Regions from separate parts of the Actinomadura sp. 3N407 genome, predicted to be linked through region 2. Evidence: predicted binding sites of a transcription regulator. Region 2 holds the regulator's gene; the other holds the start of a gene.
What was found. The regulator HspR, encoded in region 2, represses chaperone genes until heat shock. The targets are predictions, from matches to a motif close to ANTTGAGTCNNNNNGACTCAANT.
Positions count from the first base shown of each region.

Region 1 (4,416 bases), on a different contig from region 2:
CGAGTGCGTCCGCTTCGCGACCGAAGCCGGATACTCCGAGATCATGCTGTGGACGACGGCGCTGCAGCGCCCGGCGCACCGCGTCTACGAACAGGCCGGATTCTTCCTCGACGAGGAAGAGCCCCCGGCCGAACGCTTCGGCGACGTCGTCCACGGGCAGGTGTGGCGCAGGAAACTGTGAACCGGGCCCGTGGGGCGTGACGCCTCCACGGGCCCGGATCCGCAGTGATCCCTGACTGAACGCCTTTCGTCCTCGGTGGCCCGGCTTCAGGTAACGGGCCTTGCGCCGGGCCGGACGAAAGATGTTCAACTGCGGCGGCGGCCGGGACGGGGGTCGGACGGAGTTCCGGCCGCCTGTCTGTTCACCGGCGTCACGCCGGTTCGGCTCGGGACTGGTTCCCACCTCCCTTCCGCTCCGGCCGGCCGGTGGACCCGTCCGGCGCTCGGGGGAGGACGCCGCCACGGCGCCCCGATGACGGAGGCCGGGCCGGCGGCACGGCTCGGGTGATGCCGCCGGCCCGGCTCGTGGGGGACGCCGGTGCCGCGGGGGCGTGCGGCACCGGCGTCCGGGGATGGTCGATCGGCCCGGCCGGTCCGGTACGGCCGAGGACCCGAGGTGTACCGCCGCGCGCTCCGGCCGCGGCATCCGTTGGGGGACGGTGCCCGCCGCGGTGGAGCGCGCCGCGGCCGCCCTCGGCCGCATGGACCGGGCCGTGCCCGGACGGGGACGCGGGAACGGGCCGGGCCTCACGCTCTGTGCGGTGCATCCGGATCCCTCCTGCTTCCCGACCTGGGGCTTTGCCGCCCCGAGGCTTTATCGTTCACCCTGTGTCACGATCTCGTTGCGTTAGGTACCCCCGCGTCATGCGGGCGTAAACCGGCCCCGGTACAAAGAATCAAGATCGCGAAGCGGACTTTGCCTCCGCATTGCCCGGCGCCCGCTCCGCCGCGGCGGGACGGCGGCGCAGGACGTGCCGGGCCAGGGCGAGGACGGCCAGGAACGTCACGAGCGCGCAGACGCCCGTCCAGCCGACCCGGGAGTAGGCGGCGGCCCCCAGCCAGGAACCGGTGCTCCCGCCCAGGAAGGAGCAGGTCATATAAGCCGTGTTGACCCGGCTCCGGGCTTCCGGCCGCAGTGCGAAGATCCGGGACTGGTTCGCGACCATGCCGGACTGCATCGCGACGTCCAGCAGGAGCGTCCCGACGGCGAGCGCCACCAGCCCGGCCACGCCGCCCGCGGCGCCGGCGGCCAGCACCCCGGCGGCCGCGATCGTCCCGAGGACGGCGACGAGGTTGACCGGATCGGAGCCCCGCCGGTCCACCTGCCGCCCGGCGAGGGGCGCGGCGGCCATGGTGCCCGCGCTGACCAGGGCCAGAACCCCCACCGCCTGCGCGCCGAGGCCGTACACCGGACCGGTGAGCAGCAGCGCGACACCCGTCCACACGGCCTGGAACCCGCCGAAGATCGTCGCCTGGTAGAAGCACGTCCGCCGCAGCTCCGGCTCCCGGCGCAGCAGCCGCAGCGGCTCGGCCAGCAGCGCGGGATAGCTCTGCTTCGACGACGGGACGGTCGTGGGCAGCACGAACGCGAGCGCCGTCGCCAGGCACAGGGCGACCGCCGCGGAGACCAGGTACGGTGCCCGCCAGCCGAGCCACTCGCCGATCATCCCGCCGAACGTGCGGGCCAGCAGGATGCCGCCGATCGACCCCGACAGCAGCGTCCCCATGACCGCGCCGCGCCGGTCGTCGGCCACAAGCCCGGCCGCCATCGGCGCGATGACCTGCGCGACCACGGTGGTGATCCCGACCAGGGCGCTCGCGCCGGCCAGTGCCGGCAGCCCGAGGGCGCCCGCCGCGCCCAGCAGCCCGATCCCGGTGACGCCGAGCATCACCACGATCAGCGGCCGGTGCGGGAACCGGTCCCCGAGCGGCACCAGCAGGAAGTTCCCCGCCGCGTACCCGAACTGCGCCGCGGTCACCACCAGCGCGGCCGTACCCGGCGACACGTCCAGGCCGGACGCGACCAGCGGGCTGATCGCCTGCGGAAAGTAGATGTTCCCCACGGCGACGCCGCAGGTCAGAGAAAGAAGGAAGATCACCCGACGGCTGAGGCCGGGCGGTGGGACATGCGAGGACACGGATGCTCCATCGATTCGACGCGGCAAGGTCGGCGGGGCGGACCCCGCGTGGACTCGCCTCGGCGTCGAGGAGCGCGGTGCCGGTCAGGCCGTGCTGCGCTCCGCCGCCGAGGCGCCGGTCGTGGCCTTGCCGAGACCCGTGTACACGATCTGCCTCCCGAACCGGAGCCGGAACATCCCGCCGAAGATCGCACGCCGCCCGTACCCCCGGCAACCCCGTTTTCGCGGCATCCCGGCGCCATGACGGCCCGCGTCTCACGCGAAGGGACGGTCACCGCCGGTGACGGCCACTGCCGGAACTGCGGCGAGGCGCAGCCCGCTTCCCAGATCCAGCGCTCTCGGCGAATGGTTCTCACCTTCCAGAGGAAGCGCGGTGATCGCTCTGGGCGAACGTTGCTGAGGAAACAAAATGCTGCTCCGTTTTATTGAGTGTGTATGACTCAACTTGATGTTGGGTGGACGTACGGACTTGGAGCTGAGCATGAGCGAGACCCTGACGCTGCCGGTGCTGCCCCTGGACGACGGGGCCGTTCTGCCGGGCATGGTGGTGCCCCTTGACCTGTCCGAGAGCGGTGAGGTGCGGGCCGCCATCGAGGCCGCGCGGGCGGCGGCCCAGTCCAAGGGGCCGGGCATCCGGTCGGTGAGCAAGCCGCGGGTGCTGCTGGTGCCCAGGCTGAACGGGCAGTACGCCGGTATCGGGACGCTCGGCGTCATCGAGCAGGAGGGGCGGCTGCCCGGCGGTGAGCCGGGTGCGGTGGTCCGCGGCGTGCAGCGGGTGCGGATCGGGACCGGGACGACCGGGCCGGGCGCGGCGCTGTGGGTCGAGGGCACCGCGATCGAGACGCCGCCGGCGTCCGGGCGCGCGCAGGAACTGGCGAAGGAGTACAAGGGCCTGGTCAGCGCGATCCTGCAGAAGCGGGGCGCGTGGCAGGTCGTGGACGTCGTGCAGCAGATCGACGACCCGTCCACCCTGGCCGACAACGCCGGGTACGCGCCGTACCTGTCCGACGAGCAGAAGATCGAGGTCCTGGAGACGCCGGACGTGGTGGAGCGGCTCACCCTGGTGATCGGGTGGGCGCGTGACCATCTGGCCGAGCTGGACGTCGCGGAGACGATCCGCAAGGACGTCCAGGAGGGCATGGAGAAGACGCAGCGGGAGTTCCTGCTGCGGCAGCAGCAGGAGGCCATCCGCAAGGAACTGGCCGAGCTGAACGGCGACCCCGCCGACGAGGAGGACGACTACCGGGCCCGGATCGAGGCGGCGAACCTGCCCGAGAAGGTGCGCGAGGCGGCGCTGAAGGAGGTCGACAAGCTGGAGCGGTCGTCCGACGCCTCGCCCGAGGGCGGCTGGATCCGCACCTGGCTGGACACGGTGCTGGACATTCCGTGGAACGACCGGACCGAGGACGCCTACGACATCGCGGGCGCGCGGGAGATCCTGGACGCCGACCACGCGGGGCTCGACGACGTGAAGGAGCGCATCGTCGAGTACCTGGCCGTGCGTAAGCGGCGTGAGGACCGGGGCCTGGGCGTTGTGGGCGGACGCAGAAGCGGTGCGGTTCTGGCGCTCACCGGCCCTCCTGGCGTCGGTAAGACGTCGCTTGGCGAGTCGGTCGCGCGGGCCATGGGACGCGAGTTCGTCCGGGTCGCCCTGGGCGGCGTCAGGGACGAGGCCGAGATCCGTGGCCACCGCCGTACGTACGTGGGCGCGCTTCCGGGACGGATCGTCCGCGCCATCCGCGAGGCCGGCTCGATGAACCCCGTCGTCCTGCTGGACGAGGTCGACAAGGTCGGCGCCGACTACCGGGGCGACCCGACGGCGGCGCTGCTGGAGGTCCTGGATCCCGAGCAGAACCACACGTTCAGGGACCACTACCTGGAGGTGGAGCTCGACCTGAGCGACGTGCTGTTCCTCGCCACGGCGAACGTGGTGGAGGCGATCCCCGCGCCGCTGCTCGACCGCATGGAGCTCGTCGAGCTGGACGGCTACACCGAGCACGAGAAGGTCACGATCGCCCGCGACCACCTGCTGCCGCGCCAGCTCGACAAGGCGGGGCTGGAGGCGTCCGAGGTGGGCTTCGGCGACGACGCGCTGCGGCTGCTGGCGGCCGAGTACACCCGCGAGGCGGGCGTCCGGTCGCTGGACAGGTCGATCGCGCGGGTGCTGCGGAAGGTCGCCGCGAACGTGGCGATGGAGAAGGCGGAGCTGCCGGTGTCGATCGGCGCGGACGACCTGAAGGAGTACCTGGGACGGCCCAGGTACACGCCGGAGGTCGAG
Region 1 is NZ_JBQQBP010000003.1:116,092-120,507, reverse strand. It holds gene ACTWPP_RS08310 (bifunctional helix-turn-helix transcriptional regulator/GNAT family N-acetyltransferase) at 1-181, shown strand, start outside; gene ACTWPP_RS08305 (MFS transporter) at 897-2,138, opposite strand; gene lon (endopeptidase La) at 2,620-4,416, shown strand, end outside.
Region 1: a site for HspR is predicted at 2,562-2,584, ahead of lon (endopeptidase La). Genes of this name have one in related genera too.

Region 2 (4,416 bases):
AGTCGATGGTCATCACCGGAGGCAGCGCGCTGCCGAAGGAGGACATCGAGAAGATGATGCGCGACGCCGAGGACTACGCCGAGGAGGACCGCAAGCGCCGCGAGGAGGCCGAGGTCCGCAACCAGGCCGACACCCTCGCGTACTCGACCGAGAAGTTCCTGCGGGAGAACGACGAGAAGGTCCCCGAGGAGCTGAAGACCGAGGTGAGCGACGCGGTCGCCGAGGTGAAGAAGGCCCTGGAGGGCACCGACGTCGACGCGATCAAGGGCAGCGCCGAGAAGCTGGCGCAGGTCAGCCAGAAGATGGGCGCGGCCATGTACGCGCAGAACCCGGAGGGCGCGCAGCAGCCGGGCGGCGAGGACGCCGGCCCGACGGCCGACGCCCAGGGCGGCGACCAGCAGCAGGACGACGAGGTCGTCGACGCCGAGATCGTCGACGAGGACAAGCCGAAGGGTGATGCATCGTGACGTCCTCTCCCGGAGAGGGCGAGGAGAAGGAGGGCCCGGTGATCCGCGACAAGCGGCGCATCGATCCCGAGACGGGGAAGGTCCGGGGGACCGGTGAGTCCGGCGCGCAGGCGGCGTCGCCGTCCGCCCCGGAGGCCCCGGCCGACGGGGGCGCCGAGGTCACCGGCGAGGAGCTCTCCTCGCTGAAGACCCAGCTGGCGGAGCGTCTCGCAGACCTCCAGCGGCTCAAGGCCGAATACGACAACTACCGCAGGCGCGTCGAGCGCGACCGGGTCGCGGTCCGCGAGCAGGCCGTCGGGCAGGTCCTGGCCGAACTGCTCCCGATACTGGACGACATCGGGCGTGCCCGTGACCACGACGAGCTCACCGGCGGCTTCAAGTCCGTCGCGGAGAGCCTGGAGGCGGTCACCGGCAAGCTCGGCCTGGTGCGGTACGGCGAGAAGGGCGAGCCTTTCGACCCGACCGTGCACGAGGCGCTCATGCACTCGCTCTCACCGGACGTGACCGAGACGAGCGTCGTGGACGTCCTCCAGCCGGGCTACCGCATCGGCGAGCGGATCCTGCGGGCCGCGCGCGTCGCGGTGGCCGATCCCGACCCCGACGGCGCCGCCGGAGAGCCCAGCGACGAGGCGGGTGACGACGGCGAGTGATCCCCGGCCCGGCGCCGAGGGATCTGGGGGTTCGTCCCCCGGAAGGACCCGGTGTCCCGTCCCGGCCACGACGGCCGGGACGGGACGGCCGGGGCACGTGAAGACATGTGGCAAGTGGCGATAGCAGAAGGCGGGGCGCCGTGAGCACCAAGGACTACCTGGAGAAGGACTACTACAAGGTCCTCGGTGTCGCCAAGACGGCCTCCCAGGAGGAGATCAAGAAGTCCTACCGGAAGCTGGCCCGCAAGTACCACCCGGACGCCAACAAGGGCGACACCGACGCCGAGGACCGTTTCAAGGAGGTCTCCGAGGCCTACGACGTCCTGTCGGACGACAAGCGCCGCAAGGAGTACGACGCGGTGCGGTCGATGCCGGGCGGTTTCCGCGGCCAGCAGGGCGGAGGCTTCCCCTTCGACCTCGGCGACCTGTTCGGCCAGCCCGGGGGCGCCGGCGGCGGGACGCAGACGGGCGGCGCCGGTGAACGCATCGGCGACCTGTTCGGCGGCCTGTTCGGCCGCGGCGGCGGCACCCGCACGACGGGCACGACGCGGCGCGCGAGGCGCGGCGCGGACGTCGAGACGGACGTGACGCTGTCGTTCGGGCGCGCGATGAACGGCGTGACCGTCCCGATCAAGCTGACCAGCGAGGCCCCCTGCAACGGCTGCCGCGGGACCGGCGCCAAGGCCGGCACCGTGCCGCGGGTGTGCCCGAACTGCGAGGGCACCGGGCACGAGACCCGCAACCTCGGCAACTTCGGCTTCCAGGAGCCGTGCAAGGACTGCCACGGCCGCGGCCTCGTCGTCGACGACCCGTGCCCGATCTGCCACGGCAGCGGCCGCGCCACCGGCACCCGCACCATCCAGGCCCGCATCCCGGCGGGCGTCGCCGACGGCCAGAAGATCCGCCTCAAGGGCAAGGGCGCACCGGGCGAGAACGGCGGCCCGCACGGCGACCTGTACGTCAACATCAAGGTGCAGCCGCACCGCGTGTTCGACCGCACCGGCGACAACCTCACGCTGACCGTCCCGGTCACGTTCCCCGAGGCCGCGCTGGGCGCGGAGATCAGGGTGCCGACGTTCCAGGGGCAGCCCGTCACGCTGCGCCTGCCGGAGGGCACACCGAACGGCCGCACGTTCCGCGTCAAGGGCCGCGGCGCCCCCCGGCGCGACGGCACCAAGGGCGACATGCTCGTCACCGTCGACGTCCAGGTCCCGCAGAAGCTCGACGACCAGGCGCGCGAGGCCCTCGTCCGGCTCCGCGCGGCGGGCACCGGCGACGACCTGCGCGCCGACCTCCTCCAGCAGGCACGACAGGAGTGAGTTGGGTGGATCCGTTCGGCGATGACACACCGGTCTATGTGATCTCGGTGGCGGCGCAGCTGTCCGGGCTGCATCCGCAGACGCTGCGGACCTACGACCGGATGGGCCTGGTGTGCCCCGGCCGGACGGCGGGACGGGGCCGGCGCTACTCGATGCGCGACATCGTGATGCTCCGTGAGATCCAGCGGCTCTCCCAGGAGGAGGGCATCAACCTGTCCGGCATCAAGCACATCCTGGAGCTGCAGCGCGACAACGTGCGGCTCCGCGAGGAGCTCGGGAAGGCGCACGCGGCGCTGGAGGAGCTCGCCAACGAACTCGAATCGACCCGTTCCGTCGCGGCGCGGCTGGCGCAGCAGCGGCGGCACGGCGAACAGGGCGGCACTCCCGGCTCCGACCTGGTGCCGATCAGGCACACGAGTGTCGTGGTCTGGCACGAGCGCGACCGGGACTAGGACATTGGGTAGTTGACGGGGGCCTGGGGGTCGCCCCCCAGAATGAGACGTGGGGACTTTGGGGACATGGACTACAAGCTGACGCAGAAGAGTCAGGAGGCGGTGTCGGTCGCGGTCCGGCGGGCCGCGGCCGAGGGGCACCCCGAGGTGGAGCCGCAGCATCTGCTGGTGGCGCTGATCGCCCTGGCGGACGGCACGGCGGTGCCGCTGCTGGAGGCCGTCGGCGCGGACTGGCAGGCGATCAGGCGGCGCGCCGAGGAGCAGCTCGCGGCGAAGCCGAAGGCGCAGGGCTCGACGGTGGCGACGCCGCGCCTTTCGGGGCAGCTCCAGCGGTCGATCAACACGGCGGCGAACCGGGCGCAGCAACTGGAGGACGACTACGTCTCCACCGAGCATCTCCTGGTCGGGCTGGCGGCGGACGGGGGCCCCGCGGCGGGCCTGCTGAAGGAGTTCGGCGCGACGCCGCAGGCGCTGCTGGACGCGTTCGAGAAGGTGCGCGGCCACGCCCGCGTCACCACGGAGAACCCGGAGGGCACCTACCAGTCGCTGGAGAAGTACGGCGTCGATCTGACGGCGGCGGCCCGCGACGGCCGGCTCGACCCGGTGATCGGGCGCGACTCGGAGATCCGCCGGGTCGTGCAGGTGCTGTCGCGGCGGACGAAGAACAACCCGGTGCTGATCGGTGAGCCCGGCGTCGGCAAGACCGCGGTCGTGGAGGGCCTGGCGCAGCGGATCGTCGCGGGCGACGTTCCCGAGTCGCTGCGCGGCAAGAAGCTCGTCTCGCTGGACCTCAGCGCGATGGTGGCGGGCGCGAAGTACCGCGGCGAGTTCGAGGAGCGGCTGAAGGCCGTCCTGCACGAGATCAAGGAGAGCGACGGGCAGATCGTCACGTTCATCGACGAGCTGCACACCGTCGTCGGGGCGGGCGCCGCCGAGGGCGCGATGGACGCCGGCAACATGCTGAAGCCGATGCTGGCCCGCGGCGAGCTGCGGATGATCGGCGCGACGACGCTGGACGAGTACCGGGAGCGGATCGAGAAGGACGCGGCGCTGGAGCGCCGGTTCCAGCAGGTCTTCGTCGGCGAGCCGACCGTGGAGGACACGATCGCGATCCTGCGCGGGCTGAAGGGCCGCTACGAGGCGCACCACAAGGTGCAGATCAACGACTCGGCGCTGGTGTCGGCGGCGGCGCTGTCGGACCGCTACATCACGTCCCGGTACCTGCCGGACAAGGCGATCGACCTCGTCGACGAGGCCGCGTCCCGGCTGCGCATGGAGATCGACTCCCGGCCCGTCGAGATCGACGAGCTGCAGCGCACCGTGGACCGGCTGAAGATGGAGGAGATGAACCTGTCCAAGGAGACCGACGAGGCGTCCCGGCAGCGCCTCGACCGGCTCCGCGCCGACCTGGCCGACAAGCAGGAGCATCTGACCGGCCTCGTCGCACGCTGGGACAAGGAGAAGGCCGGCCTCAACCGTGTCGGCGAGGTCAAGGAGCGGATCGACCAGCTGCGCGGCGAGGCGGAAC
Region 2 is NZ_JBQQBP010000009.1:86,584-90,999, reverse strand. It holds gene dnaK (molecular chaperone DnaK) at 1-467, shown strand, start outside; gene grpE (nucleotide exchange factor GrpE) at 461-1,117, shown strand; gene dnaJ (molecular chaperone DnaJ) at 1,258-2,436, shown strand; gene ACTWPP_RS23145 (heat shock protein transcriptional repressor HspR) at 2,442-2,888, shown strand; gene clpB (ATP-dependent chaperone ClpB) at 2,955-4,416, shown strand, end outside.